One region of the Kitasatospora sp. NBC_00458 genome, then DNA from elsewhere that is predicted to be linked to it. Evidence: riboswitches for the same ligand, from Rfam matches in the RefSeq annotation. Region 1 holds a riboswitch; each other region holds the start of a gene.
The links. Region 1 has a riboswitch for S-adenosylmethionine ahead of OG550_RS10415 (aminotransferase class V-fold PLP-dependent enzyme). Riboswitches for the same ligand answer to the same signal wherever they lie in the genome.
Positions count from the first base shown of each region.

Region 2: linked by a shared signal. The riboswitch ahead of thrC (threonine synthase) and the one ahead of OG550_RS10415 (aminotransferase class V-fold PLP-dependent enzyme) in region 1 are both predicted to bind S-adenosylmethionine.
Region 3: linked by a shared signal. The riboswitch ahead of OG550_RS04200 (AAA family ATPase) and the one ahead of OG550_RS10415 (aminotransferase class V-fold PLP-dependent enzyme) in region 1 are both predicted to bind S-adenosylmethionine.

Region 1 is NZ_CP107904.1:2,649,762-2,659,203, reverse strand. Features, by position in the region: gene qcrB (cytochrome bc1 complex cytochrome b subunit) at 1-897, opposite strand, end outside; gene qcrA (cytochrome bc1 complex Rieske iron-sulfur subunit) at 894-1,964, opposite strand; gene qcrC (cytochrome bc1 complex diheme cytochrome c subunit) at 1,961-2,770, opposite strand; gene ctaE (aa3-type cytochrome oxidase subunit III) at 2,958-3,578, opposite strand; gene OG550_RS10425 (hypothetical protein) at 3,974-4,399, shown strand; gene trpD (anthranilate phosphoribosyltransferase) at 4,605-5,681, shown strand; SAM riboswitch class IV at 5,848-5,965, shown strand; gene OG550_RS10415 (aminotransferase class V-fold PLP-dependent enzyme) at 6,018-7,418, shown strand; gene OG550_RS10410 (Lrp/AsnC ligand binding domain-containing protein) at 7,470-7,751, opposite strand; gene OG550_RS10405 (rhomboid family intramembrane serine protease) at 7,793-8,593, opposite strand; gene OG550_RS10400 (hypothetical protein) at 8,796-9,065, shown strand.
Region 2 is NZ_CP107904.1:5,068,300-5,077,741, forward strand. Features, by position in the region: gene OG550_RS21125 (alpha,alpha-trehalose-phosphate synthase (UDP-forming)) at 1-1,165, opposite strand, end outside; gene OG550_RS21130 (glucosyl-3-phosphoglycerate synthase) at 1,215-2,246, opposite strand; SAM riboswitch class I at 2,396-2,531, shown strand; gene thrC (threonine synthase) at 2,549-3,829, shown strand; gene OG550_RS21140 (ubiquitin-like small modifier protein 1) at 3,905-4,183, shown strand; gene OG550_RS21145 (cold-shock protein) at 4,747-4,950, shown strand; gene groL (chaperonin GroEL) at 5,389-7,008, shown strand; gene OG550_RS21155 (hypothetical protein) at 7,115-7,474, shown strand; gene OG550_RS21160 (ABC transporter ATP-binding protein) at 7,777-8,529, shown strand; gene OG550_RS21165 (ABC transporter permease) at 8,526-9,442, shown strand, end outside.
Region 3 is NZ_CP107904.1:1,238,750-1,248,191, forward strand. Features, by position in the region: gene OG550_RS04195 (type I polyketide synthase) at 1-3,202, opposite strand, end outside; gene OG550_RS04200 (AAA family ATPase) at 3,657-6,833, opposite strand; SAM riboswitch class IV at 7,092-7,214, opposite strand; gene OG550_RS04205 (rhodanese-like domain-containing protein) at 7,471-7,935, opposite strand; gene OG550_RS04210 (helix-turn-helix transcriptional regulator) at 8,192-9,442, opposite strand, start outside.

The DNA.
Region 1 (9,442 bases):
GATCGGGTTGATCGTGGCGATCGCCGAGATGACGGCGATGAGGCCGAACACCAGGAAGAAGAAGCCGCCGGCCTTGGCCATGTAGACCGGCATCAGCGGCATGCCGACGACGTTCTTCTCGGTCTTGCCCGGGCCCGCCCACTGGGTGTGCTTGTGGTAGAAGACCAGGATCAGGTGGGCGACCAGCAGGCCCAGCATGATGCCCGGGATCAGCAGCACGTGGATGGTGAAGAACCGCGGCACGATGTCGTGGCCGGGGAACTCGCCGCCGAACAGGAACATCTGGATGTAGGTGCCCACCAGCGGGACGGCGAGGATCGCGCCTTCCATGAAGCGGATACCGGTGCCCGAGAGCAGGTCGTCGGGGAGCGAGTAGCCGAAGAAGCCGTCGAACATGCCGAGGACCAGCAGCAGGAAGCCGAAGACCCAGTTGATCTCGCGCGGCTTGCGGAACGCGCCGGTGAAGAACACGCGCATCATGTGCACGAGCATCGCCGCGACGAAGACCAGGGCGGCCCAGTGGTGGATCTGGCGGACCAGCAGGCCGCCGCGCACCTCGAAGCTGATGTCCACCGTCGACGCGTACGCCTCGGACATCGGGATGCCCTTGAGGGGCACGTACGAGCCCTGGTAGATCACCTCGCCCATGGAGGGCTTGAAGAACAGCGTCAGGTAGACGCCGGTCAGGATGATGATGATGAAGGTGTAGAGGCAGATCTCACCGAGCATGAAGGACCAGTGGTCCGGGAAGATCTTGCGGAGGTTCGCCCGGGCGAGGGAGTAGATCCCCAGCCGGCCGTCCGTCCAGTCCGCTGCCTGCTCCCACTTGTTGGCGGGTTTGGCGCGCGTGCTGGCGGGCTTGGCGGCACCGGAGGTGGTGCTGCTCGCGCTACTCATCGAGCACGCTCCCAGTAGCTCGGGCCGACGGGCTCGTCGAAGTCGCCGGTGGCGACCAGGAAGCCCTTCTCGTCAGTGATGATCTTCAGCTGCGGCAGCGGGTGGCCGGCCGGGCCGAAGATGACGCGCGCGCCGTCCGCCAGGTCGAAGGTCGACTGGTGGCAGGGGCAGAGCGCGTGGTGGGTCTGCTGCTCGTAGAGGCTGATCGGGCAGCCGACGTGCGTGCAGATCTTGGAGTAGGCGAGGATGCCCTCGAAACCCAGCTCCTTGGACTTCTCGTCCTTGATGTTCTCCGGCGCGATGCGCACCAGCATCAGGGCGTCCTTGGCGATCCGCTGCTGGAAGTCCTCGTCGTGGGTGTGCAGACCCTCCGGCATGGCGAAGGTCAGCGAGCCGACGATGATGTCCTCGGCGGTCATCGGCAGGTTGGTGTTCATGTTGATGAGCGCCAACGGCTTCGCCGGGGTGGCCTCCAGCCAGCCGGTGTGCTCCAGCTTGTCCTCGGGCAGCGGCCCCAGGTCGCGCAGCAGCACCACACCGGAGAGCGGCACCAGGGCCATCGAACCGATGAGGGTGTTGCGGATCATCTTGCGGCGGCCGAAGCCGGACTCGGCGGCGCCGGTCCTGAACTGGTCGATGACGTCGTTGCGGACCTCGTCGTCGGCCTCGATCGGGTGACGCTCGGCCGGCAGCTCGACGTCCGACATCAGGGTGCGGGCCCAGTGGACCGCGCCCGCGCCGATCAGGAAGAGGGCCACGCCCAGGGTCATGCCCAGGGCGAAGTTCAGCGCACTGATGTTGCCCAGCGGCCAGACGTAGACGATCTTTTCCTTGTCGATGGCCACGTACGAGGCGATGAAGCCGATCGTGGCGAGCATCGAGACCACGAACATCAGCGACACCTGGCGCTCGGCCCGCTTGGCGGCCCGCTCGTCGATGTCGGTGCGACGCGGTTCGTGGGCCGGCAGGCCCGGGTCGGCGAACGGATCGCCGTGGGCGGCCACCTCGTGGTGCCCGGCGGAGCCGTGGGACTCCGGGAGCTTCTCTTCTGACATGTCGTGGCTCATGACTTCTTGGCCTTGGTGGTGTGGGCGGCGACCCAGATCGCGACCGCGATGAGCGCGCCGAGACCGAAGATCCAGCCGAACAGGCCCTCGGTCACCGGACCGAGGCTGCCGAGCGTGAGACCGCCGGGGTTGGGCTCATCGTTGGTGGTGTGGCGGACGAAGGCCACGATCTGCTTCTTCTGCTCCTCGGGCATGGTGGTGTCCGGGAAGGACGGCATGTTCTGCGGGCCGGTCTGCATGGCCTCGTAGATGTGCTTCGCGTCCACGCCCTCCAGCGACGGGGCGTACTTGCCCTGGGTCAGGGCACCGCCCTGGCCGGCGAAGTTGTGGCACTGGGCGCAGTTGGTGCGGAACAGCTCGCCGCCCTTGGAGAGGTCCTCGGGGTTGGTCGAGGTGTACTGCTCCTCGGTCGGAGTCACCGGGCCGGGGCCGAGCGAGGCCACGAAGGCGGCCATCTGGTCGATCTCGGCCTGCGAGTAGATGTTCTTCTTCTTCGGCACCTGGGCGCCGGGCTGCTGGGCCGGCATGCGACCGGTGCCGACCTGGAAGTCGACCGCGGCGGAGCCGACGCCGACCAGGCTGGGACCGTCGCTCGAACCCTGGCCGTTCAGGCCGTGGCAGGAGGAGCAGCCCACGGCGAAGAGCTTCTTGCCCTCATCGATCGCGAGCGACTGCGCGGCGACGTCGGCCTGCGCCTTGTCGGCGGGCGCGAACGCGGCGTACAGCCCCCCGGTTGCCGCCAGGGCGAGAAGTAGGACGACCAGCGCCGCCAGTGGGTGGCGCCGTCGTGCGGAGAGCTTTTTCACGGAATAACCCCGGTGTCAGGATCTGGTCGACTGGTGGGTGCACCCGGCGGCCGGTCTGGCCGGCACGAGGCGGCCTGTCTAGGGCTGCGCGCGCGGTCGGTCGGTGGGAGCGTCGCCACCGGCGAAATCGGGCCGTCGCCCAGGAGGGCGGGACCCGGAGCCGGTGGCCAGCGACCTGATCAGCTGGTTACTTGATCAGGTAGATGGTCGCGAACAGGCCGATCCACACGACGTCGACGAAGTGCCAGTAGTACGACACCACGATCGCGGCGGTGGCCTGCTCGTGCGTGAAGCGCTTGGCTGCGTACGTCCGTCCCAGGACCAGCAGGAAGGCGATCAGACCACCCGTCACGTGCAGACCGTGGAAGCCGGTGGTCAGGTAGAACACCGTGCCGTACGGGTCGGAGGACAGCGAGAGACCGTCCTTCTTGACCAGCTCGGTGTACTCGAAGATCTGGCCGCCGATGAAGATCGCGCCCATCACGAAGGTGATGACGAACCACGAGCGGAGCTTCTTCACGTCCCCGCGCTCGGCGGCGAAGACGCCGAGCTGGCAGGTGAGCGAGGAGAGCACCAGGATCGTGGTGTTGACCGAGGAGAAGGGCACGTTGAGGGCGTGCGCCTTCTCGGTCCAGTACTCGGCTCCCTTCACGGAGCGGAGCGTGAAGTACATCGCGAAGAGGGCCGCGAAGAACATCAACTCGGAACTGAGCCAGACGATCGTTCCGACGCTGACCATGTTCGGCCGGTTGACCGATCCGTGCGCGTGCCCGGTTTCTACTGCTGTTGCTGTCGCCACGACGGACATTATGTCGGTCCCTTATTCCGTCTTCACGTCGGGGGGTGTCCCTCGGAGTGTCCGGTGCGTGCGGTATGCCCCCCTGGTGCCCGACGGGCCGTCCGTACCGGTGCTGAGCAGCGGCGTGTCCCTTTTCTGATGGTTCTTCGAAGGCGTCTTCGACCCCGATGCCCTGCGTGTCGTACCACCCCCCGGAGGCCCGTCGGTAGTAAGGGGAGAAGGCCCCCGTCCGCCGTACGGGTGGACTGCGGGCGTGAGGGTGACGCGCTGTCCTCCGGCCGGACCATCGGTGGGCGCGGCGGCTTGAGACGGATCGCGCGGGAGTGGCTCGGCGGCCGGTGATCGGGAGTAGCATCCGGGGAGAGGCGAACGTGGTCCGGATCACACGTGAGGGAGCAGGGCCCATGGCGTACACGACCGACGAGACGCTGACCGTTCTCGTCTACAGCCACGACCGCACGACCCGCGAGCAGGTGCTCACGGCGCTCGGCAGCCGGGTGGCCGAGGATCTGCCGGAGCTGTCCTACCTGGAGTGCGCGACCACCCCCGCGGTGCTCAGGGCACTGGAGAAGGGCGGCGTGGACCTCTGCGTGCTGGACGGGGAGGCGGTGCCGGCCGGCGGGCTCGGGCTCGCCCGGCAGCTGAAGGACGAGATCTACGGTTGCCCGCCGCTGCTGGTGCTGATCGGCCGGCCGCAGGACTCCTGGCTGGCCGCCTGGAGCCGGGCCGACGCGGCGATCTCCCAGCCGGTGGACCCGGTGGCGCTGGCCGAGGCCGCCGGCACCCTGCTCCGCGCCCGGCTGGCCAAGCGGGCGCCGGCCGCCCGGTAGGCGCGCCGGCCCCCCGGGCGGAGCGGGCGAAGCCACCCGGGACGGGGCGTTCCGGACGGGGCGCGCGGACCGGGCTCCCGGGCCGCGCGTCTCACCACGGGAGAAGAAGGGTGAACGGCCGAGCCCCCGCGCCCCGCCGCTCGATAGGCTGACTCCATCCCTACGGTCATCCCCGTACGACGGGGAACGAGAGCTGGAGTCAGCCATGGTGAACGTGCACCCTGCGAACGGCGGTAGCGACCCCGCGCAGGTGGTCCGCACCTGGCCGGACATCCTGTCGGTGCTGCTGCGCGGCGAGGACCTCGACCGTTCCGCGACCGCGTGGGCGATGGACCGGATCATGAGCGGCGAGGCCTCCCCGGTCCAGGTGGCCGGGTTCATGGTGGCGCTGCGGGCCAAGGGCGAGACGGTCGACGAGATCTCCGGCCTGGTCGACTCGATGTACGCGCACGCCGAGCCGCTGTCCGTCCCCGGCCCGGCGGTGGACATCGTCGGCACCGGTGGCGACCGGGCCAAGACCGTCAACATCTCGACCATGTCGGCGATCGTCGCGGCCGCGGCCGGCGCCAAGGTGGTCAAGCACGGCAACCGGGCGGCCTCCTCGTCGAGCGGCTCCTCGGACGTGCTGGAGAAGCTGGGCATCCGGCTGGACCTGTCGCCGCGCCGGGTCGCCGAGGTGGCCGAGGAGGTGGGGCTCACCTTCTGCTTCGCGGCGACCTTCCACCCGTCGATGCGGCACGCCGCCCCGGCCCGGCGCGACCTCGGGGTGCCGACCGCGTTCAACATCCTCGGTCCGCTCACCAACCCGGCACGGGTCACCGCGCACGCGATCGGCTGCTTCGACACCCGGCTCGCGGCGCTGATCGCCGGCGTGCTGGCGCGGCGCGGCTCCACCGCGCTGGTCTTCCGGGGTGACGACGGCCTCGACGAGCTGACCATCACCACCACCTCGCAGGTCTGGGTGGTCCGCGACGGCGCCGTCACCGAGACCTCCTTCGACCCGCGCGACGTCGGCATCGAGCCGGTCGGCATCGAGGCGCTGCGCGGGGCGGACCCGGCGTACAACGCCGAGGTCGCGCGCCGGCTGCTGGCCGGGGAGCACGGTCCGGTCCGGGACGCCGTGGTGCTGAACTCGGCGGCGGCGCTGGTGGCGCTCGACCTGACCGACGCGCCGCTGGCCGAGCAGCTGGCGGCCGGCATGGCGCGGACGGCGGCGGCGATCGACTCGGGTGCCGCCCGGGACCTGCTGAAGCACTGGTCGGAGGCCACCGCCGGAGCCTGAGGCGCCGTCAGGGGTCGGCCGGGGCGTCCCGGCCGGCCCTTTCGCGTTCCCGCGCCCGGGCGGGGCGGAGGTCCGGAGGGCCCGGGGCCGACCGGTCCCCGGACGGCCGTCCGGGATGTGGACCCCTGTTTGACCACCGGGCGGACGCGACCTAGAGTTTTCGCCAGGTCATGAGCGACAGCGTCAAGCCCCAGCTGGCTGTCCGGCAACCCTCCGTCCGTGGCGGGGTGCCCTGGGTGAGGACCGGGTCATGCGGCGAACCGTCCGCGTGACAAGCGCGGACACCGGACGACTTTGCACTCCCGGGGTCCTGACCCGTAGAAGGAGTGCATCCCCATGTCCCTTTCCTCCCCGCAGTCGCCGGCCGCCGTCCTCGACCAGGCGCCCTCCCCGCAGGCCCTCCTCAGCGTCCTCGGCCACGACGTCCAGGTCCCGCTGGCCACCGGTGAGAAGGTCGGCTACGCGGCGCTCGACTACGCCGCCAGCGCCCCGGCGCTCCAGCGGGTCTGGGACGACGTCGCCGCCTACGCCCCCTACTACGGCAGCGTGCACCGCGGCGCCGGCTACCTCTCGCAGCTCTCCACCGACCTGTTCGAGCAGAGCCGCCGCACCGTCACCGAGTTCCTGGACCTGCGCGAGGGCGACCAGGTGGTCTTCACCCGCGCCACCACCGACTCGCTGAACCTGCTGGCCGCCGCCGTCCCCGCCGGCACCCGGGTGTTCGCGTTCGAGACCGAGCACCACGCCTCGCTGCTGCCCTGGGCGCACGCCGGCCTGGCCGTCACCTACCTGCGCGCCCCGCGCTCGCACGCCGAGGCGGTCGCCGCCTTCGACGCCGCGCTGGCCGAGGCCCCCGAGGGCCCGAAGCTGCTCTGTGTCACCGGCGCCTCGAACGTCACCGGCGAGCTGTGGCCGGTCGCCGAACTGACCCGGACCGCCCACCGGTACGGCGCCCGGGTGGTGCTGGACGCCGCGCAGCTGGCCCCGCACCACCGGGTCTCGGTGCGCGAGCTGGACGTGGACTGGATCGCCTTCTCCGGGCACAAGCTGTACGCGCCCTTCGGCGCCGGGGTGCTGGCCGGCCGGTCCGACTGGCTGGACGCGGCCGATCCGTACCTGGCCGGCGGCGGCGCCACCCGGACCGTGGCCCGGGAGGAGGACGGCTCGGTGGCCGTGCAGTGGCACACCGGCCCGGCGCGGCACGAGGCCGGCTCCCCGAACGTGATCGGCGCGTACGCGATCGCCTCCGCCTGCCGGGCGCTGACCGAGGCCGGCTTCGACGCCCTGGAGGCCCGCGAGCGCGCGCTGGTCGACCGGCTGAAGGCGGGCCTGGCGGAGGTCCCGCAGGTCAAGGTGCTCAACCTGTTCGGCCCGGAGTCGGCCCGGGTGGGCGTGCTCTCCTTCGTCGTCCAGGGCTGGAACAGCTCGCACTTCTCGGCCGCGCTCTCCGCCGAGTACGGCATCGGCGTGCGCGACGGCCTGTTCTGTGCGCACCCGCTGGTCCGCACCCTGCTCGGTGACGAGGACGTCGCGCCGTCCGAGTGCGGGGCGCCGGAGCCGTCGCTGCCGGGCGAGCGCAGCCTGAACGCGATCCGGGTGAGCTTCGGTGCGGGCACCCCGGACGAGCACGTGGACCGGTTCCTGACCGCTGTCCGCGAGCTGGTCACCGACGGCGCGGCCTGGAACTACCGGAACGAGGGCGGCCGCTGCGTCGCGGACACCCGGCGCGGCGCCTGAGCGGGCGCCCGGCACTCCGACGGGCGGGGCGCCCGTCGGAGGACTGACGGGTCAGGCGTCGAGGCCGATCGCGAAGGCGGCTTCGAGGTCGTGCTGGGAGTAGGTGCGGAAGGCGATCTGGGTCTCGGTGTGGGCCACGCCCGGGACCTTGTTGAGCCGGCCGGGGATGACCTCGGCGAGGTCGTCGTGCCGCCGCACCCGCACCATCGCGACCAGGTCGTACCCGCCGGTCACCGAGTAGACCTCGCTGACGCCCTCGATGGCGGCGATCGCCTCGGCGATCTCCGGGATGCGGTCGACACTGGTCTTGATCAGGACGATGGCGGTGATCACGGTGCGAGCTCCTTTGTGAGGTGCCGCCAGGGTATCGGGCGTCAGCCGGGCGGTCGCGGGGGGCGGGCGGCCCGGGTCCGGCGCTCGGCGAGGGTGCAGGCGTAGAGGAAGCCGGCCGCGAAACCGATGACGTGCACCAGGTAGGCGACTCCGGGGCCGGCCGAGTGGACCGACCACCACTGCAGGGCGAACCAGAGCCCGAGCACCAGCCAGGCGGGGAACCGCAGCGGCAGGAAGAGCAGCAGCGGGACGAGCGTGGTGACCCGGGCGCGCGGGTGCAGCCGGAGGTAGACGCCGAGGACGGCCGAGATCGCCCCGGAGGCACCGATCAGCACCCGGGTGGAGTTCGGCGAGTGCGCCTCGGCGAGCGCGAAGCCGTAGGTGGCCACCGCGCCGGCCGCCAGGTAGAAGAGGACGAACCGGGAGCGGCCCAGCCGCCGTTCGACGGTCGGGCCGAAGACGTGGAGGAAGAGCAGGTTGCCCAGCAGGTGCAGCCAGCCGCCGTGCAGGAAGAGCGCGCTGAGCACCGAGAGCGCCGGGTGCTTCCCCGGGGTCGGCGCGGCCGGGCAGCCGGGCACCGGGTCGGGGGCCTCGGCCAGCTGTTCGGCGGTGAGCGGGTGCCCGGTCAGCAGTTCGGCGGGCACGGTCCCCCAGCGCTGCTCGTAGCGCTGCTCGGCGCAGACCCGCTCCTGGCCGCGCCCGTACAGCGGGTTGAGTCCGGCGGCGGGCCCGAGCAGGAAGACCAGGGTGTTGAGCGCGATCAGCACGTAGCAGACCGCCGGAGCGGTGGCGGCCGGTCGGCCGTCCCGTGCACCGGCGTGGTCGAGGACCGGGATCGCCATGCGGCCAAGCATCCCTCCGCCGGGCCGGCCGGCACCGCGTCGTTACGGCAGGTGGCCCAAGGCGGCGATCGCCGTGACCGGTGGTCACGAAGGTTGCCCCAGGCAATAGGCTTGGGGCGGGCATTCCCGCCTCCCGCCGCCGACGCCGGGGCTCCGGGGGGAGCGCCTGAGCCCATCCAGGGACCACCCGAGAGGACCCCCGATGACCGTCCCCGCCCTGACCGCCGAGACGCGCTGGCGCTGCACGCTCTGCGGAAACCTGACCCGCTTCGACGTCACCCGCACCGCCCGGGTGACCGAGTTCCTCCACTTCGACCTGGCCGGCGAGTCCAAGGTCGAGGAGACCCAGATCCTCAGCGAGACCGTGGAGTCGGTGCGCTGCCGCTGGTGCAACGCGGTGGACCAGGTCGAGCTGGTAGCCCGTCCGGGCGCGGCGGACGCCGGGGCCGAGGCCGCCGGCGAGCAGGGCTGATGCCCGGTCCGTGCGGTGGGCGGCACACGGCGTGGCCGTCCGCCGCACGGGACAATACGGAGAGAACGCGCGGAGTGTGACGGGGGTGGCGGCCACCGGCCGTCCCCCGCTGGACCAGGATCGGAGCCGAGGACGTGGTGGACGCAGCGAAGGAGCCCGCCGGGCCGCAGGGGCAGCAGCCCGCTGTGGACGCGCAGGCGCCGGACGCGGCCGGGGCCGCTCCCATCGGAACCGAGGGCGCGGCCGGGACTGCCTCCGGCGAGGAGCCCGGCGGCGGTGACGAACCGGCGGCAGCCGACGGTGGAGCGGCCGGAGCGGACGCGCACGACGGGGCGGATTCCCCCGGCCGGTCCCCGGACGGCGGTTCCGGGGCGGAC
Region 2 (9,442 bases), 2.4 Mb from region 1:
GCCGGTACGCGGCCAGCGAGCGCGGGAAGTCGTCGTCGACGTGCAGGATCAGCGGCTGCCAGCCGGGGGTGGCGAACTCCTCGTTGATCTCCTCGGCGAGCGCCCGCACCCGGGCCGTGTAGGCGCGGTACTCGGCGAGGTCGGTGCGGGACGGGTAGGCGAAGGCGATGTGGACCACCCGGTCGCGCCACTCGGGGCGGGTGCGCAGCAGGTGCCGGTAGGCCTGGAAGCCGCGGACGATGTTCTTGCTCAGCTCGGTGCGGTCGACCCGGACGACGGTCCGGCGCCCCCCGACGGCCTCGCGCAGGGTGGCGAGCCGCTCGTCGACGTCGGGGCGGTGGGCGCGCTCGCGCAGGAATCCGGCGTCGGCGCCGAGGCCGTGGACGCCGAGGCGGGTGGTGCGGCCCCCGTGCGTGACGGTGAGGGCGGCGCGGTCGACGGCGGCGCCGAGGACGCTCTCGCAGCAGTCGGCGAAGGCGAGCGCCCAGCGGCGGGTGAGGAAGCCGGCCCGGTCGGCGCCGAGGATGCCGGTGAGGACCGTCCGGGCGACGTCGTCGGGCAGCAGCCGGAAGTACTCGGGCGGCGCCCAGGGGGTGTGTGAGAAGTGGCCGATCCGCAGGTCGGGGCGGGCGGCCCGGAGCAGTGCCGGGGTCAGCGAGAGGTGGTAGTCCTGGACCAGGACGGCCGCGCCGGGGGCGGCCTCGGCGGCGAGGGCCCCGGCGAAGGCGGCGTTGTACGCGGTGTAGGCCTGCCACTCGGTGCGGAAGCCGGCGTCGAAGGCGGGTGCGGTCGGGGTGTCGTACAGCAGGTGGTGGATGAACCAGAGGGTCGAGTTGGCGACGCCGTTGTAGGCCCGCGCGAAGGTCTCCGGGTCTATGTCCAGCATCCGGACGGCCTGCCCGCCGACGTCGTGGCCGGCCCGGTCGAGGCGGCCGTCGGGGGCCTCCCGGGCGGCCCGGCGGTCGGCGTCGGAGAGGGCGGCGCAGACCCAGACGGCGTCCGGGTCGTCGATGGCGGAGAGGCCGGAGACGAGGCCGCCGCCCCCTCTGCGGAGGGTCAGCGTGCCGTCGTCCGCGGTGCCGAACGACACTGGTCCCCGGTTGGACGCCACCAGGACGGGGGCGGTGCCGGTCGGATTCGAACGTTCGGTCGTGAGATCGCCCATGGTTGGTTGGTTGCCGGGGGGTCCGGGCCGCAAACCCGTCGGGGAGGCCCTAACGCCGGGTGGCGTATTCGGGGACGGTGTGCATCGGGGGGCGTTCGGTGGCGGTGACCGGGTGGGTGTGGGCGGTGAAGGCGCGGGTCTCCGGGTCGCGGGTGAACTGGGTGAGCAGCGGGTGGACCAGGTCGGCGGAGGCCTTGAGCCGGTGGGTGCGGTCGAGCCGTTCGAGGGCGGTGCGGTAGATGGTGGCGGCCATCCGGCCGAGGGCCTGGCCGTCCTGGTGGCGGTGGTGGCGGACCCCGACGTCCACCTGGGCGAGCGCGTCGAGTCCGGCCGTCTCCAGGGCGTCGACCAGCAGGCCGAGTTCGACGCCGTAGCCGGTGGGGAAGGGCAGGCGTTCGAGCAGTGAGCGGCGCGCCGCGTACTCGCCGCCGAGGGGCTGGACGAAACCGGCGAGTTCCGGCCAGTGCAGGTTGAGCAGCGGGCGGGCGACCAGTTCGGTGACCCGGCCGCCGCCGGAGGGGATGACGGCGGCGTCGCCCGTGGCGGAGTCGCCCGGCGCCACTGCCAGCGGGCGGTCGTACATGGCCTTGACCAGCTGGATGTGCGCGTCGGTGAGCAGCGGGCCGATGATGCCGGAGACCAGGGCGGGGTCGAACTCGCGCAGGTCGGCGTCGACGAAGCAGACGATCTCGCCGTGGGTGACCAGCAGCGAGCGCCAGAGCACCTCGCCCTTGCCGGGGGCGGCGGGCAGCCGGGGGAGGATCGCGTCGCGGTGGAACACGGTGGCGCCGGCCTCGGCGGCGACCGCGGCGGTGGCGTCGGTGGAGCCGGAGTCGACCACGACCAGCTCGTCGACCAGCGGCAGCCGTTCCACCAGCTCGCGGCGGATGATGCGGACGATGTCGCCGACGGTGGCCTCCTCGTCCAGCGCGGGCAGGACGACGCTGACCGTGCCGGCCGGGCCCAGGGCGCGCTTGGCCGCGAGCAGGAGGTCCACCGGGCGGTCGGCCGCGCTCCACGAGCGCCGGCGCAGCCAGGACGCCGTCTCGGGGAGGAGCTCGGGGATCGGTTCGGCGGGCACTGTTCTCTCCTCGGCGGGTTCGGATGGGACGGGTCATCTCGCGTGGCGGACGGTCCCGTTCGGGGTTGACGCCTTCGGTTACAGTCTTCGTACAGCGGTCGGACCTTCGCACGCCGGGGTCTCCGCTGAGCACGACCACAACTTCACAGAGCTCATCCAGAGGGACTGAGGGAACGGCCCGTCGACGTCCCGGCAACCTTCTCGCGCGGCTGTCTTCGACAGGCCCCGGCGGGACAGGTGCCAATTCCGGCCTGTGGCGCGACCGCGTCACGGGGAAGATGAGGAGAGAGGCCTCCGCCATCATGGCTATCGACACCGCCGCACCCGTCACCGTTGACCTCGGCCCCGCCGCCGCGCTGTCCTGTCGCGAGTGCGGCACCCGGTTCCCGCTCGGCCCCAGCTTCGCCTGTGTGGAGTGTTTCGGCCCGCTGGAGATCGCCTACGAGTTCGGCAGCGAGGGCGCGGAGGAGCTGCGCAAGCGCATCGAGGCCGGTCCGGCGTCGATCTGGCGGTACGCGCCGCTGCTGCCGGTGCCCGCCGACGTCGCCACCAAGCCGAACCTGAACCCCGGGTGGACCCCGCTGGTGAAGGCCGACAACCTGGGCCGCGAGCTCGGGTTCACCGCCCAGCTGCACGTCAAGGACGACTCGGGCAACCCGACCCACTCCTTCAAGGACCGTGTGGTGGCGTGCGCGATCGAGGCGGCGCGGGCCTTCGGCTACACCACCCTCTCCTGCTCCTCGACCGGCAACCTGGCCGGTGCGGTGGGCGCGGCCGCGGCCCGGGCCGGCTTCAAGTCCTGCGTGTTCATCCCGCACGACCTGGAGCAGGGCAAGGTCGTCATGGCCGGTGTGTACGGCGGCGAGCTGGTCGGCATCGAGGGCAACTACGACGACGTGAACCGCTTCTGCTCCGAGCTGATCGGCGACCCGGCCGGCGAGGGCTGGGGCTTCGTCAACGTCAACCTGCGCCCCTACTACGGCGAGGGCTCCAAGACGCTGGCGTACGAGATCTGCGAGCAGCTCGGCTGGCGGCTGCCGGAGCAGATCGTGATCCCGATCGCCTCGGGCTCGCAGCTGACCAAGATCGACAAGGGTCTGCAGGAGCTGATCAAGCTGGGCCTGGTCGAGGACCGGCCGTACCGGATCTTCGGCGCCCAGGCGGCGGGCTGCTCGCCGGTGTCGGCGGCGTTCAAGGCCGGCCACGACGTGATCCGGCCGGTCAAGCCGGACACCATCGCCAAGTCGCTGGCGATCGGCAACCCGGCCGACGGCCCGTACGTGCTCGACATCGCCCGGCGCACCGGCGGTGCGGTGGAGGACGTGACGGACGAGGAGGTCGTGGCGGCGATCCGGCTGCTGGCCCGCACCGAGGGCGTCTTCGCCGAGACCGCGGGCGGGGTGACCGTCGGCGTGCTCAAGAAGCTCGTCGAGACCGGGCAGCTGGACCCGTCGAAGGAGACCGTCGCGATCAACACCGGCGACGGCCTCAAGACGCTCGACGCCGTCTCGGAGGCCGGCATGACCGCCGTGATCCGGCCGACGCTGGCCTCGTTCCGCGACGCCGGCCTGGCGTCGGCCTGACCGGCCCGTTCCGGGCCCTGCGCCCGCCGCCGTCCCAGCCCCGCCCCGCCCCCCCGCAACGAGGAGATGACCCCCATGAGCGCCAACGTCCGCATCCCGACCATCCTGCGCACCTACACCGGCGGCGCCAGTGAGGTGGCCGCCGAGGGCGCGACCCTGGGCGACGTCATCGCCGACCTGGAGAAGAACCACGCCGGGATCGCCGCGCGCATCCTGGACGACACCGGCAAGCTGCGCCGTTTCGTGAACGTCTACGTGAACGACGACGACGTGCGGTTCGCCGAGGGCCTGGCGACGGAGATCAAGGACGGCGCGAGCGTCTCGATCATTCCGGCGGTGGCCGGCGGCTGCTGAGCGCCTTTTCGCCGTTCCCGGCCGTCCGCAGCACGGAATTCCGTGCCGCGGACGGCCGGTCGTATTTTGGCGGGAATATTTTCTGTCCGAGTCGGAGTAAAGTGTCGCTGTACCGGGAACAGCGCCACCCCTCCCCGCTCTCCCCGCGACCCGATCCGCCCGCACCCGTACCGCCGCCGACCGTCCGGTCGTTGAGACCGGCGACCGGGCCGCGGCGGGGAAACATGTCAGGCCGGTGTCAGAATTCTGGAGTGGATTTCGGGCATTCCGTCCGCTATGTCCGGGAGGAAAGGCGGCTTTCCTTCCGATTGCTCCCGGACTGTCCCCCGATTGTCCCGGGGAATTCCCAACCTTTGACCCTGTTGCAGAGGGCGTCGATCCGGATACATTCAGCCGCGGTCGACGCAATCGCCCGTTCGCCGGATGTCCTCCGGCGGCGCCCGGGGGATTGCGGCGTGCACGGCTGCGTCCAGGGGGGGTTCCCCGGGCCGGCCTCCAACCAGACCCGGGCCCGCAGACCTGCGGGCGCGTGAAGGGCCAGCACAGCACTAGGGGAGTTCGGAATGGCTCAGGGCACCGTCAAGTGGTTCAACGCGGAGAAGGGCTACGGCTTCATCGCGGTCGACGGTGGTGCGGACGTCTTCGTCCACTACAGCGCGATCCAGATGGACGGCTACCGCACCCTTGAGGAGGGCCAGCGGGTCGAGTTCGAGATCTCTCAGGGGCAGAAGGGCCCGCAGGCGGACATGGTCCGCGCGGCGGTCTGACCTTTCCGACACCCAGGGGTTCGGCTCGGCCCATCGGCTGGTGCACCTCTCGCTTCACGACGGGCCCGTACGGCACTCGCCGTACGGGCCCGTCGGCGTGCCCGGCCGCGGTCGGAGGGCGGCCGGGGCGGGGCCGTCGGGGCGGTGCGGCGGGGCCGCGGGCGCGGTGTCGAGCGGCCGCGGGCGCGGTGCGCGGGGGTGGCCGGGGCGGCGGGCGGAGGGGTTCGCCGGGGCTCGCGGATCGCCGATTGGGCTTGCACTCGCCCACCCAGAGTGCTAATCATTGGCGTTAGCACTCACAGCTTGAGAGTGATAAGCGGACCGGGTCGGTGAGGCCCCAGGGAGCGGTAGGGGAATGGGACCCCCGCATACCAGGGCCGTCCGTCGCGGGCACCCCTTGGTCCGAGCAGTCGACCGTGTCCCGGAGGACCACTTCAGATGGCCAAGATCATCGCCTTTGATGAGGAAGCTCGCCGCGGCCTTGAGCGTGGCATGAACCAGCTCGCCGACGCGGTGAAGGTCACGCTCGGCCCCAAGGGTCGCAACGTCGTTCTGGAGAAGAAGTGGGGCGCCCCCACCATCACCAACGACGGTGTCTCCATCGCCAAGGAGATCGAGCTCGAAGACCCGTACGAGAAGATCGGTGCGGAGCTCGTCAAGGAGGTCGCCAAGAAGACCGACGACGTCGCGGGTGACGGCACCACCACCGCCACCGTGCTGGCCCAGGCGCTCGTCCGCGAGGGTCTGCGCAACGTCGCCGCCGGCGCCAACCCGATGGCCCTGAAGCGCGGTATCGAGAAGGCCGTCGTCGCCGTCTCCGACCAGCTCCTGGCCCAGGCCAAGGACGTGGAGACCAAGGAGCAGATCGCCTCCACCGCCTCCATCTCGGCCGCCGACACCCAGATCGGCGAGCTCATCGCCGAGGCCATGGACAAGGTCGGCAAGGAAGGCGTCATCACCGTCGAGGAGAGCAACACCTTCGGTCTGGAGCTTGAGCTCACCGAGGGCATGCGCTTCGACAAGGGCTACATCTCGGCCTACTTCGCCACCGACCTGGAGCGCATGGAGGCCGTCTTCGACGAGCCGTACATCCTGATCGCCAACTCCAAGATCGGCTCGGTCAAGGACCTGCTCCCGCTGCTGGAGAAGGTCATGCAGAGCGGCAAGCCGCTGGTCATCATCGCCGAGGACGTCGAGGCCGAGGCCCTGTCGACCCTGGTCGTGAACAAGATCAAGGGCACCTTCAAGTCCGTCGCCGTCAAGGCCCCGGGCTTCGGTGACCGCCGCAAGGCCATGCTGCAGGACATCGCCATCCTCACCGGCGGCACCGTGATCGCCGAGGAGGTGGGCCTGAAGCTGGAGAGCGCCGGCCTCGACCTGCTGGGCACCGCCCGCAAGGTGGTCATCACCAAGGACGAGACGACCATCGTCGACGGTGGCGGCGACGGCGAGCAGGTCGCCGGCCGCGTGAGCCAGATCCGCGTCGAGATCGAGAACAGCGACTCGGACTACGACCGCGAGAAGCTCCAGGAGCGCCTCGCCAAGCTGGCCGGCGGCGTGGCCGTCATCAAGGCCGGCGCGGCGACCGAGGTCGAGCTCAAGGAGCGCAAGCACCGCATCGAGGACGCGGTGCGCAACGCCAAGGCCGCCGTCGAGGAGGGCATCGTCGCCGGTGGCGGCGTCGCCCTGCTGCAGGCCGCCGTCGCGTTCGACAAGCTGGAGCTTGAGGGCGACGAGGCCACCGGTGCCAACATCGTCAAGATCGCGCTGGAGGCCCCGATCAAGCAGATCGCGGCCAACGCCGGCCTCGAAGGCGGTGTCGTGGTGGAGAAGGTGCGCAACCTCCCCGCCGGCCACGGTCTGAACGCCGCGACCAACGAGTACGTCGACCTCATCGCCGAGGGCATCATCGACCCGGCCAAGGTCACGCGCTCCGCGCTGCAGAACGCCGCCTCCATCGCGGCGCTCTTCCTCACCACCGAGGCCGTCATCGCCGACAAGCCGGAGAAGGCTGCGGCTGCCGGCGGCGGCATGCCGGGCGGTGACATGGACTTCTGATCCTCCGGGGTCGGACGGTTCCTCGTTCGCACGGGCGGTTCCCTCCGGGGGGCCGCCCGTGCGGCGTTGTGCGGGGGCGTGCCCCCGGGTTTGGGAGAATGGGCCGATGGCTTCGACTGACGACATCGAGACGGCGCTGCACACCGCACGGGCGCTGATCCTGGCCGACCTGACCGCACGGGACGTGGCGGACGCCGCCGTGGTGTCGCTGGTCGAGCAGGCCGTGACACACCGGCGCTGGTGGCTGGAGCAGTGGCCGGACGGCACCGAGTACGTGCTCGGGCTGGTGGCCCAGGACGTCCAGGACGCGCTGCTGGAGAACTACGGGCGCTGGCCGCTCTGCGCCGAGTGCGCGGCGGACGGCGACCCGCACGCGCTCGGCGTGGAGCCCGAGCTGGGGCCGGAGCCGCACTGGGTCTGCGGCAAGCAGGGCGCGGTGGTGGCGCCCGTCGGGCGGCTCGCCTGACGTCCGGTCCGCCCGGGGCGCGCCGTCCGTCGCGCTGCTCCTCGCCCGCCTCGCCCGCCGCTCCACCTGCTCCGCTCCTCGCTCCTCGCTCCTCGCCTTCGCCGCCGTCGCGCCTCCGGGTGCGGCGGCGGCTTTTCGCTGGTCGGGGCCCCTGTCGTGGTGTGGTCGTGCATCTGCATATGTAGTCTACCGACTTATGCCGGATACTTGAGTCATCCCCCTCGGGCGATGTATACATACTCGGTATGTAGGGCGTCGGTGGCCGCGAGGCCGCCCGCCCCCGCGAAACGAGGGGGAGAACCATGTCCCAGCCAGATTCCGCCCGACCCGTCCTGCACCTGCGGAACGTCATCCGGGTGCACGGACAGGGATCGGTCCAGGTGTACGCGCTGCGCGGCGTCGAGCTGGCCGTCCACCCGGGCGAGTTCGTCGCCGTGATGGGGCCCTCCGGCTCCGGCAAGTCCACCCTGCTCACCCTGGCCGGCGGTCTCGACCGGCCCACCGGCGGGCAGGTGGTGGTCGAGGGCGTCGAACTCGGCGGGCTGAACCGGACCGGGCTCGCGGCCCTCCGCCGCCGCTCGGTCGGCTACGTCTTCCAGGACTACAACCTGATCCCGGCCCTCACCGCCGCCGAGAACATCGCGCTGCCCCGGGAACTGGACGGCACCTCCGGGCGGGCCGCCCGCCGCGAGGCGCTCACCGCCCTGGAGGAACTCGGCATCCCCGAGCTCGCGAACCGCTTCCCCGAGGAGATGTCCGGCGGCCAGCAGCAGCGCGTCGCCATCGCCCGCGCCCTGGTCGGCGACCGCCGCCTCGTCCTCGCCGACGAGCCCACCGGCGCCCTCGACTCCGCCACCGGCGAGGCCGTCCTCGGGGTGCTGCGCGCCCGCTGCGACGCCGGCGCCGCGGCCATGATGGTCACCCACGACCCCCGGCACGCCGTCTGGGCCGACCGCGTCGTCTTCCTGCGCGACGGCCGGATCGTCGACGAGAGCATCGGCCGGGACGCCGAGACCCTGCTGCAGCTGTCCAGCCGGAACGGGGCCGGCCGATGAGACTCCCCGCCCTGCGCGTCGCGCTGCGCATCGCCCGCCGCGACGCCCTGCGAGCCAAGGGCCGCAGCGCCCTCGTCGTCGCCATGATCGCGCTGCCCGTCCTCGGCGTCACCGGCGCCGACGTGGTCTACCGCAGCGGCCAGCTCACCCCCGGCGAGCGGGTCGAGCGGGTGATGGGCGAGAGCGACGCCCTGCTCACCGCCTACCGTCCGGGCCGCTCCGTCGAACAGGCCCCGGTCGCCGAGGACGGCGTCCGGGTGCTGCCGGCCGCCGAGGGGTCCACCGCCGAGCAGCAGCGGGCCGCCGGGACCGCCCCGGCCACCCTGGCCGCCGAGCTGCTGCCGCGCGGCACCGTCCTGCTGCCGGCCACCCCCGGGCCCGAGGTGAGCGCCTCGACCCGGGAGGGCCTCCTCACCACCGCGACCGCCGAGGCCGACCTGACCACGCCGGTCTGGTCCGGCCGGCTCGACCTGGTCGACGGCCGGGCGCCGGCCGCGCCGCACGAGGCCGCCGCCACCCGGGCCTTCCTCGACGAGGCGGGGCTGCGGCTCGGCGACTCCACCACGCTCAAGGGCGTGGACGCGCCGTTCACCCTGACCGGCGTGGTCGAGCACCCCGGTGACCTCGGCAAGGTGGAGCTGATCGGCCGGCCCGGCGAGGTGATCGCCCCGCTCACGGCGGCGCTCGCACCGGCCGGGACCCCGGGGCTGACCGCGTCCGGCACCGACGAGGGCGCCCCGCCCGAGCAGTGGCTGGTGCGGCTGCCGGCCGGCGAACGGCTCGACTGGGACGAGGTCCGGGAGTTCAACCGGTACGGCTTCACCGTCACCTCCCGGGCCGTCACCCTCGACCCGCCGGACCCGTCCGCCGTCCCGTACCGGCAGAACGCGTGGGCGGGCGTCGCGTCCGCCTC
Region 3 (9,442 bases), 1.4 Mb from region 1:
CCTCGTCGGGGGTCCCGGCGGCGCGCGCCGCGGAGGCGGTGACGGCGGCGGCGGCCGTGGGCGTGCCCGTCCGCTCGGTCAGGAAGGCGGCGACGGCGCGCGGGGTGGGCCGGTCGTAGACCAGGCTGGTCGGCAGGGCGCGGCCGGTCGTGCCGGCCAGCCGGTCACGGAACTCGACGGACGCGACGGAGTCGAAGCCGAGGTCCTTGAAGGTGCGGTCCGGGTCGACCGCGTCCGGGCCGCCCGGCTCCCCGAGCACGATCGCGGCGCCCGCGCGGACCGCCGCCAGGGCGGCCTCCTCGCTCAGCGCGTCCGCGCCCGGGGCCTGCGCCCCCGGGCCGTCCTCGATCAGGGCGCCGGCCAGGGCCGCGTCGCCGTACTCCGGCGCCTCGTGGGCGGGCACCGGCCCGGTCGGCAGGCCCGCGGCGCCACCGGCCAGCCAGAGCCGGCGGCGCTGGAACGCGTAGGTGGGGAGTCCGGTCAGCCGCTCGCCCGGGCCGTAGAGGGCCGACCAGTCCACCACGCCGCCGCGGGCGAAGAGTTCGCCCACCGCGCCGTGGAACTGGGCCAGCCCGCCGTGGTCCCGGCGGAGCGTGCCGCCGACCGCCGCCACGCCGTCGGTCAGCTGCCCGAGCCCGACCGTCAGCACCGGGTGCGGGCTGCTCTCCACGAAGGCCCGGTGCCCGGCGGCCAGCGCCGCGCGCACCGCGGTCTCCAGCCGGACGGTGCCGCGCAGGTTGCGGAACCAGTAGCCGGCGTCGAGCCCGGCGGTGTCGAACCGCTCGCCCGTGAGGGTCGAGTAGAAGGCGACGGACGAGGTCCGCGGGCGGATCCCGGCGAGCAGGACGGGCAGGCTCTCCCGCAGCGGCTCCATCTGCGCCGAGTGCGAGGCGTAGTCGACGGGCACCGGCTTCGCCCGCACGCCCTCCGCCCGGTACTGCTCCACCAGGTCGGCGACGGCCTCGCGGTCGCCCGAGACCACGGTCGCGGACGGGCCGTTGACCGCGGCGATCCCGAGCTCCTCCGACCGCCCGGCGATCCGCCCGGCGACCTCCTCGGCGGGCAACGGGACGGCCGCCATGCCGCCCCGGCCGGTCAGGCCCAGTCCGGCGATGGCCTGGGAGCGCAGCGCGACCACCGCGGCCGCGTCCTCCAGCGAGAGCGCGCCCGCCACGTGGGCGGCGGCGATCTCCCCCTGCGAGTGCCCGATCACGGCGTCGGGCCGGACGCCCGCCGACTCCCAGAGCGCGGCCAGCGACACCATCACGGCGAACAGCGCGGGCTGCACCACGTCGACCCGCTCCAGGTCCGGCGTGCCGGGCTCGCCGCGGAGCACCGCCCCGAGCGACCAGTCGACGTGCGGCGCGAGGGCCTCCTCGCAGGCGGCGATCTTGGCGGCGAACACCGGTGCGGTGGCGAGGAGTTCACGGGCCATCGCGTCCCACTGGGTGCCCTGGCCGGGGAAGACGAGCACGGTGCCGGTGCCACCGGGAGCCGGGCCGTCGGCGACGGCGCGCCCCTGGGACAGGCCGGCGGCCTGGCCGCCCTCGGCGAGCGCGCCGAGGGCGGCGAGCAGACCGCCCCGGTCGGTGCCGGTGACGGCGGCGCGGTACTCGAAGGCGGTCCTGGTGGTGGCCAGCGCCCGACCCAGCGCCACCGGGTCGGGCTCGGTCCGGTCGGCGAACTCCCGCAGCCGGACGGCCTGTTCGCGCAGGGCGGCCGGGGTGCGGGCGGAGAGCGGCCAGAGCAGCGGGCCGGCGGCGGCCGGAGCGGCGCCGGGCAGGTCCGCCGCGTCCTCGTCGGGCGCGTCCTCGCGGGGCAGCTCCTCGTGCGCCCCGTCCGCCGGCGTCGCGTCCGCCTGCGCCGCATCGGCGTCCGGTGCGTCACCGGACCCCGTCGGCGGGGCGGTCTCCGGGACGTCCGCCACCAGCACGTGCGCGTTGGTGCCGCCCACGCCGAAGGAGCTGACGCCGGCGATCAGCCGGCCGTCGGCGTCCGGCCACGGCCCCGACCCGGTCCGGACCGCGATACCGAGCCGCTCGAACGGGATGTCCGGGTTCGGCGTGTCGAAGTTGAGGCTCGCGGGGAGCCGGCGGTGGCGCACCGCCAGCACCGTCTTCAGCAGGCCGACGATCCCCGAAGCACCCTCCAGGTGACCGACGTTGGTCTTCGCCGAGCCGACCAGCAGCGGCCGCTCGACCGGACGCCCGGCGCCCAGCGCCGCGCCCAGGCCGGCCGCCTCGACCGGGTCGCCGACCCGGGTGCCCGTCCCGTGCAGCTCGACGTACTGGACCAGCCCGGGGGCCACCCCGGCCCGGCGCGCGGCCTCGCGGACCACCGCCGCCTGGGCGTCCGCGCTGGGCACGGTCAGGCCCTCGGTCGCGCCGTCGCTGTTGACCGCGCTGCCGAGCAGCACCGCGTGGACGCGGTCGCCGTCCGCCACCGCGCGGGTCAGCGGCTTCAGCACCAGCAGCACGCCGCCCTCGCCCCGCACGTAGCCGTTGGCCCGGGCGTCGAAGGTGTGGCAGCGGTCGTCGGGCGAGAGTGCGCCGAACCGGTCGACGGTGAGCGTCGAGTCGGGCGACAGGTTGAGGTTGACGCCCGCCACCAGGGCGGTGTCCGACTCCCCGCCGCGCAGGCTCTCCAGGGCCAGGTGGACGGCGACCAGGGAGGAGGACTGCGCCGAGTCCACCGTGAGGCTGGGGCCGCGCAGGTCGAGGGCGTAGGAGACGCGGTTGGCGATGATGCCCCGGTTGAGGCCGGTGAGGCTGTGCCGGGTGATCGCGCCGGCCCCGGTGGTCAGGGTGGTGTAGTCGGCGGCGATGGCGCCGACGAAGACGCCGGTGCGGCCGCCGGCCAGGGTCCCGGGCAGGAGGCCCGCGTCCTCCAGCGCCTCCCAGGCGAGTTCGAGGACCAGCCGCTGCTGCGGGTCGGCCGCGGCCGCCTCGGCCGGGGAGAGGCCGAAGAACTCGGGGTCGAAGCGGTCGACGTGGTCAAGCCACCCGGCCGCCCGGGGCGGCTCGCCACCGGCGAAGCGCTCCGGCGGGACGGCGCCGACCGCGCTCGCACCGGTGTCGAGCAGCCGCCAGAACGCCTCCGGGTCCGCCGCTCCCGGCAGCCGGCAGGCGACGCCGACGACGGCCACCGCCTCGGGCGGGCCGGGCTGCGGTGCGGACGGGTCGAGGGGGTCCAGGCGCGCCATGGTGGGTTCCACTCCTGAGGGCCGGTTGCTCGGTGATGGCCCCAGAGTTCCGTCCGGGTCGCTCCGCGGGGCCCCTATGGAACCCCTGTCGAACCCCTAAACGAGCTGATCGGACGGCCCGTCGGCGGCCCCGCGGCCCTGCGGCCGACCACCGCTCCGGCCCCGGCCCCGGGCACCCGGCCACCGGTTCCCGGACCGCTCGCACCCGGACCACCCCTGCCCCGTCGGGCCCCGGTCCGCACCGGTTCGTACCGGTCCGTACTGATCTGTGCCGGTCGGCACCGGTCCGCGCCGGCCGGAGCTCGGGGCCGGGCCTCGAAGGCGTCCGCCCGCGCAGCCCCCGCCCTCACCGCCCTCGCCTCTGGCGGGTCCGGCCGCCGCCGGCCACCGGGCGCCCCGTCCGGCCGCGGACCGGACCGGTAGGGGCGGGCGCGGGGAGCCTCCCCGACGGGCCTCAGCCCGCGACGAGGGAGGCCGGCCGCCCCCTGCCCGCGAGCACCGCGACGTGCCCCTCCTCGGACGCGGCGGCCCCCGTGCCCGGGCCGACCAGCTTGGCGAGGTCGACCCGGCGCCGAACGCCCAACTTGCGGTAGACCCGCGTGAGGTGCTGCTCGACGGTGGAGACGGTGATGTACAGCTTGCGGGCGATGTCCCGGTTGGACAGGCCCCGGGCGGCCAGTTCGGCGACCCGCCGCTCGGCCTCGGAGAGCCCGCCGGCGGGCGGCTCCGCGGCCGAGCCCTCGGCGGGCACGACCGCCAGCGCCGGGCTGCGCCGGAGCCTGCGGTCGGTCTGCCGGGCGCGGCCGGGGTCGCCGTCGCTCTGGTGGGCCTCGCTGAGCTCGGAGAGCGTGGCCGAGAGCTCGGCCTCTGCGCCGGCCTCCTCCAGCAGGGCGACGGCCCGTTCCAGCAGCTCCGTCCGCTCGGACCGCTCGCCCGCCGCCGCCCTGATCCGCAGCGCCAGGCCGCGGATCCGGGGGTGCCCGGACGGACCGAGCCGGGCGAGCTGCTGGTCGGCCAGGGCGGCCGCGGTGGGACGGCGGCCGAGGGCGAGGTGGGCGCGGGCCGCACCGAGCCGCCAGGGCGCGATCGCGGGCAGGTGGTCCAGGCCCCAGCGGGCCATCGCGTCACCGCAGGCGCGGTAGTCGGCGAGCGCCTCCTCGGCCCGGCCGAGGGCGAGCCGGTGGCCGGCCAGCGCGTACCGGTGGTGCAGCCCCGCGGGTGTGCGGGCCATCCCCTCCGGGGTGGGCAGCTCCAGGAAGTGGGCGGCGTCCTGGTGCAGGCCCGCCGCCGTCCGGGCGGCGGCCATGGTGGCCAGCGGCAGACCGGCCGCGACCCCCCAGGCCTCCGGCCGGACGTGGGCGAACGCCGCGCGGCCCGCCTCGTCGGCGCCGCGCAGGTCGCCCTGGCGCAGCGCGGTCTCGGCGCGCAGCGCGGCCAGCAGCGCGTGCCAGTTGGCGCCGCAGCGGACTCCGGCCCGCGCGGCGAGCGGACCGCACCAGTGGGCGGCGCGGTCGGCCCGGTCGGCGTAGAGCAGGACGGTCAGCGCGGCGGTCAGCGACTCGGTGCGGACTCCGCCGAGCCGGCCGGCGCGGAGGACGAGTTCGGCCTGGACGACGGCCGCCTCCGGGGTGACCGTTCCGGCCAGCAGCCCGGCGAGCAGCCGCATGCCGTCGCCCCGGTGGTCGGCCGCGGCCCCGGACCGGGCCGGCTGCGGGCGGGCCGGGTTGGGCAGCAGTCCCGGGTACCAGTAGGCGAGCCAGTACCGCAGGGCCTCGGCGGAGGCGGCGTTGCCGGGTGCGGCCTCGAACCGGGTGAGCGCGGCGACGCCCTGCTCGGTCCGGCCGTGCCAGAAGTGGTGGCGGACGGTCTTGAGTTCGTGCCGCAGCGCGGCGTCCGCGTCGGTGACCGTGCCGGGCAGGGTGGGGACGCACTCGACGGCGGCCGTACCGAAGGAGCCGAGCACGCCGACGGCGGGGCCGTGGCCCGCTTCGGGCCCGAACCCTCCGGTGCTGGCGGGTCCGCCGGGCCAGCCCGCCGGGCCGCCGGGACCGCCGGTCGGAGCCTCGGACGGCTCGCTCAGGGAGCCGCCCGTCAGCCAGCCCGCGAGCCCGTCCGAGAACCCGTCCCTGAGTCCGGCCGCCGTTCCCGCGACGGGTCCGGGCTCCGGCACCGCCCAGGCGCCGCCGAAGCCGGCGGCGCTCCCGAGGGCGCTCCCGGCCATGCTGCCGACGGCGCTCACGGCGGCCCCGAAGCCCCCGGTGCTCCCGGCGCCGCCGAGGGCACCGTCCACGCGGGAACCGCCGGAGCCGCCGGAGCCGCCGGGACCGCCGGAAGCGTGCGAACCGCCGGAACCGTCGAGGCCCGGCGGCCAGCCGTACGTACCCGCCCCGGCTCCGGCCGCCGGGTCCGCACCGGGGCCCGAGCCCGGGCCCGCGCCCTGGCGGGGCACCACGCTCTCCCCGGCCGACAGGGAGCTGCGCAGGTGCCCCTCCGCCACCCGGGCGTGCCCGTGCACCGTCGCGTCCGCCGCCCCGGCCGCCCGCAGCAGGCGGCCGGCCCGCTGGTGCAGGGCGGCCAGTTCGACCGGCCGCATCGCGGCGAGCAGGTCACCGGCCGCGGTCGGGTGGCGGAACCCGCCGTCCCGGAAGAGACCGGCCGCGTGCAGCAGGTAGAGCGCCCTGGGCAGCGAGTCCGGTGCGAGCAGGAGGAGTTCGGCGAGGAGCTCCGGGGTGGCGGACGGGCCGAGCACGGCGACACCGCGCGCGTAGTGCAGGGCCAGCGGGTCGATCCGGTGCAGGCAGTGCATCAGCCCGCGCCGGTAGCCCTCGCCGACGACCAGCTCGTCCGGCACGCCGGCGCTCTCCTGGTCGCCGATCAGGCTGTGCACGAGCAGCGGGTTGCCGCCGGTGAGGGCGTGCGCCTCGGCGGCCAGCCGGACGGACGCCGCGCCGAGCCGGGTCCGGAGGAGTTCGGCGACCAGCTCGGTGGAGAGCAGGTCGAGCCGGATGTGCTGGTGGTGCGGCTGGCGGGCCAGTTCGACCTCGAAGAAGGGGTTGGACGGGGTCATGGTCTCGCGTGAGCTGAGCACCGTGAGCACGCCGGCGCTGCGGGTGCGGCGGACCAGGTAGAGCAGGAACTCCAGCGACTGCGGGTCGGCGTCCTGCCGGTCGTCGACGGCGATCAGCACGGGGGCGCGCTCGGCCAGCCGCCGGACCAGCCGGAACAGGCCCTCCAGGGTGCGCTGGGTGAGCCGCCCCTGCGGGCCGTCCGACGGGGTCGGGCGGGAGCCCTCCGCGGCGCCGTCGGCGAGCAGCGTCTCCGCCGCCGCGGCCTCCTCCGGTTCGAGGTCGGCGCCCTGGAGCAGCTGCCGGGCCAGGCCGAGCGGGAACTCCCGCTCCAGCGGTGAGCCGGTGCCGACCAGGACGTGCGCTCCGCGCTCGGCGGCGGTGTCGGTGAAGGCGTAGAGCAGGTCGCTGCGGCCGCTGCCGACCGATCCGTGCAGCACGATCACGCTTCCGGCGCCGGCCGCGCACCGGTCGAACGCCTCGCGCAGCCTCCGGTACTCGGGCTCCCGGCCCACCGGGAGGGTTCTCGACAGGTCTCGGGGGGCGGGCGCGGGGAAGGTGGACATCCGTTCTCCTGGAGCAGTGCGCACGGGAGGACGGGCCGCTGGGCGCTCCTCCTCGCACGGGGCGTGGGCGAGGGAATCGGACGGACCGACCGGAACGGGCAGTGCTGCCCGGCCGGCCGACCGGCGTCAGCGACAGAGGGAGCTGGCGCGCCGCAGCAGGTCGACGTCGAGCCTGGCCACCAGCCTGAGGCTCGCGGCGTTGCGTCCGCCCGCCCGCTGTTCCACGACGTTCTCCATCCCCCGCGCCCTACCGGGCCATGACCGCGCTTGTGACGACGCGTCACCGGAACGCCACGTCACCCGGCTTATCCCCGGGGCACCCCACCGCGGTGTGGGGGTTGCCAGTCAGCCGGCCGGGGCCTGTGGCTGACATTCTTCGCCGGTCCGAGTTTAGGAAGGCGCCGCCGATCCCGTCAATTGCGGGAACCCTCGGCGGAACGCACGAATCCGCCGGTCCGGACCTCGTGCGCGGTCTCCCGAAACGGGGCGCAATGCGGACGCAACACCGTTGCCACACTGGGGCGGTGAGCGGACGCCGGGGTCCGGACCGGCGGTTCCGGTCTGACGGGTCGTCGGGCGTAGGGGGTCGGCAGGGGTCGGCCGGCGGGCCGTGCGCGAAGGGCCCGGGCGACCGCGCTCAGCAGGCGCAGGTGATGCCGGAGCGGGGTGCGGTCAGGTCGTCCACGGGGCGCTGTCCGGTGCCCCGGTCGGTGTCGTAGGCGAAGCCCTCGCGGGCCCAGTACTCGAAACCGCCGAGCATTTCCTTCACCCGGTAGCCGAGCCGGGCGAAGGCGAGCGCGGCGCGGGTGGCGCCGTTGCAGCCGGGGCCCCAGCAGTAGGTGACGACGGTCGCCGCGGGGTCGACGAGCGCGGGCGCCAGTTCGGGGATCCGCGCGGTCGGGATGTGCAGCGCGCCGGGGATCCGGCCCTGCGCCCAGGCCGCCTCGGCCCGGGAGTCGACGACCACCAGCCCGGGGACCCCGGCGGCCAGGTCGGCGCGGACGTCGGAGACGTCGGCCTCGAAGGCGAGCCGGGCCAGGTAGTGGGCGGCGGCGGCCTCGGGCGCGGCGGCGGGGACGGTGAGAACGGCACTGCCGGTCATGGCGGGGGCTCCTTGCCTCGGTTGGGGCGGTGATCCGATCCTCGCCCGGGCGGGGCCGGGTGCGCGATCGGCGTGATCGCCTGCTCCCGCCAAGATCCCGCCACTCCCCGCCGGCAGCCACCGGCACCCGTCGGCACCACCGATCCCCGCCGGCTGCCCACCGGGCCTCACCGGGCTGCCCACCGGGCCGCATCGGGCCGCCCGCCGCGCCGCGGGGCGGCGGCACCGCGCCCGCGCGGGGCGGACGGCGCCCCCGCTACCCCGTCAGCCCGTGCTCCGTCAGCCGCGCCCGCAGTCCGGCCAGTTCGTGCCGCACCAGGGCCGGCAGCCCCGCGACGCCACCGCCCGCCGTGAGCACCGGACCGAGCAGCTCCGCCGCCGCCCCGGGATCGCGCGCCACCAGCAGGCAGTCCGCCACCCGGACGGTGAACAGCAGCCGGGCGGAGGGCAGTTGATCCGGGGCGAGGAGCGCCAGCGCCGTCTCCGCGGCGGCCACGGCGCGGCGGGCCAGCCGGAGGTCGTCGGCGGCGGCCGCCGCGTCGCGCAGCGCGGCGGCGGCGCCCGCCTCGACCCGCAGCCGCATCGAGGCGATGGAGAGCCAGGCCGCGTCCGCCTCGTCGTGGGCACTGATGTGGTCGAGGTGGAGCCGGGCGCGGGCGATGTGCCGGACGGTGGCGCGGACGTCGCCCGCGAGGCCGTAGGCCCGGGCCTGGCCGATCTGGCTCATCGCGCCCGCCCAGTGCCGGTCGGGGGCCGCCCGGGCCATCTCGCGGGCGTAGCCGAGGGCGGCGGCGGGGTCGCCGTCGAGGCGGGCGAGGGCGCTCATGTCGCTGAGCGCGGCGACCTGGGTGGCGGGGTCGCCGGCCAGCTCGGACCAGCTGAGCGCGCGGTCGAAGCAGGCCATCGCGGTGGCGTTGCGGCCGTCCTGCATGCGCAGGGCGCCCGCGGCGTGGGCGTACTCGGCGGCGAGCCGGGCGAGCGGGCGGCGGGCCGGGCCGGTGGGCCGGGCGGTGAGGCGGCGCAGGATGACGCGGAGGGTCTCCTCGACCGCGGCGTTGCCCGGGCCGGTGGGGGCTTCCCCGGCGCGCAGGTGGGCGGCGAGCAGGCCGGTGAGGGCGTGCGCGGTGTCGGGGTCGAGGGGCGGGGCGGTCCCGGGGTCGGCGGCGCGGAAGGCCGCGTGCAGGGCGGTGAGGTCGGCGGGTTCGGGGACGGCGCAGCCGGCTGCGTCGTGCAGCGGGCAGAGCATCCCGTAGTCGGGCAGGCGCGCGGGCACCCAGACGGAGAGCCCGGGCGGGAGGGCCGGGCCGACGAGGGAGACGGGCGGGTCGGGCAGCGGCGGCCGGGCCCAGTCGGCCGGGAGGGCGGCGGCGGCGTCCTCCGGTGCGCCGTCCTCGGCCCGGCGGCAGGCGGTGCGCAGTTCGCCCCCGGCGGCGAGGAGGTCGTCGAGGCGGTCGGCGAGGCGGGGGCTGGTGCGGCGGGTGCCGTGTTCGAGCTTGCTGACGGCGGT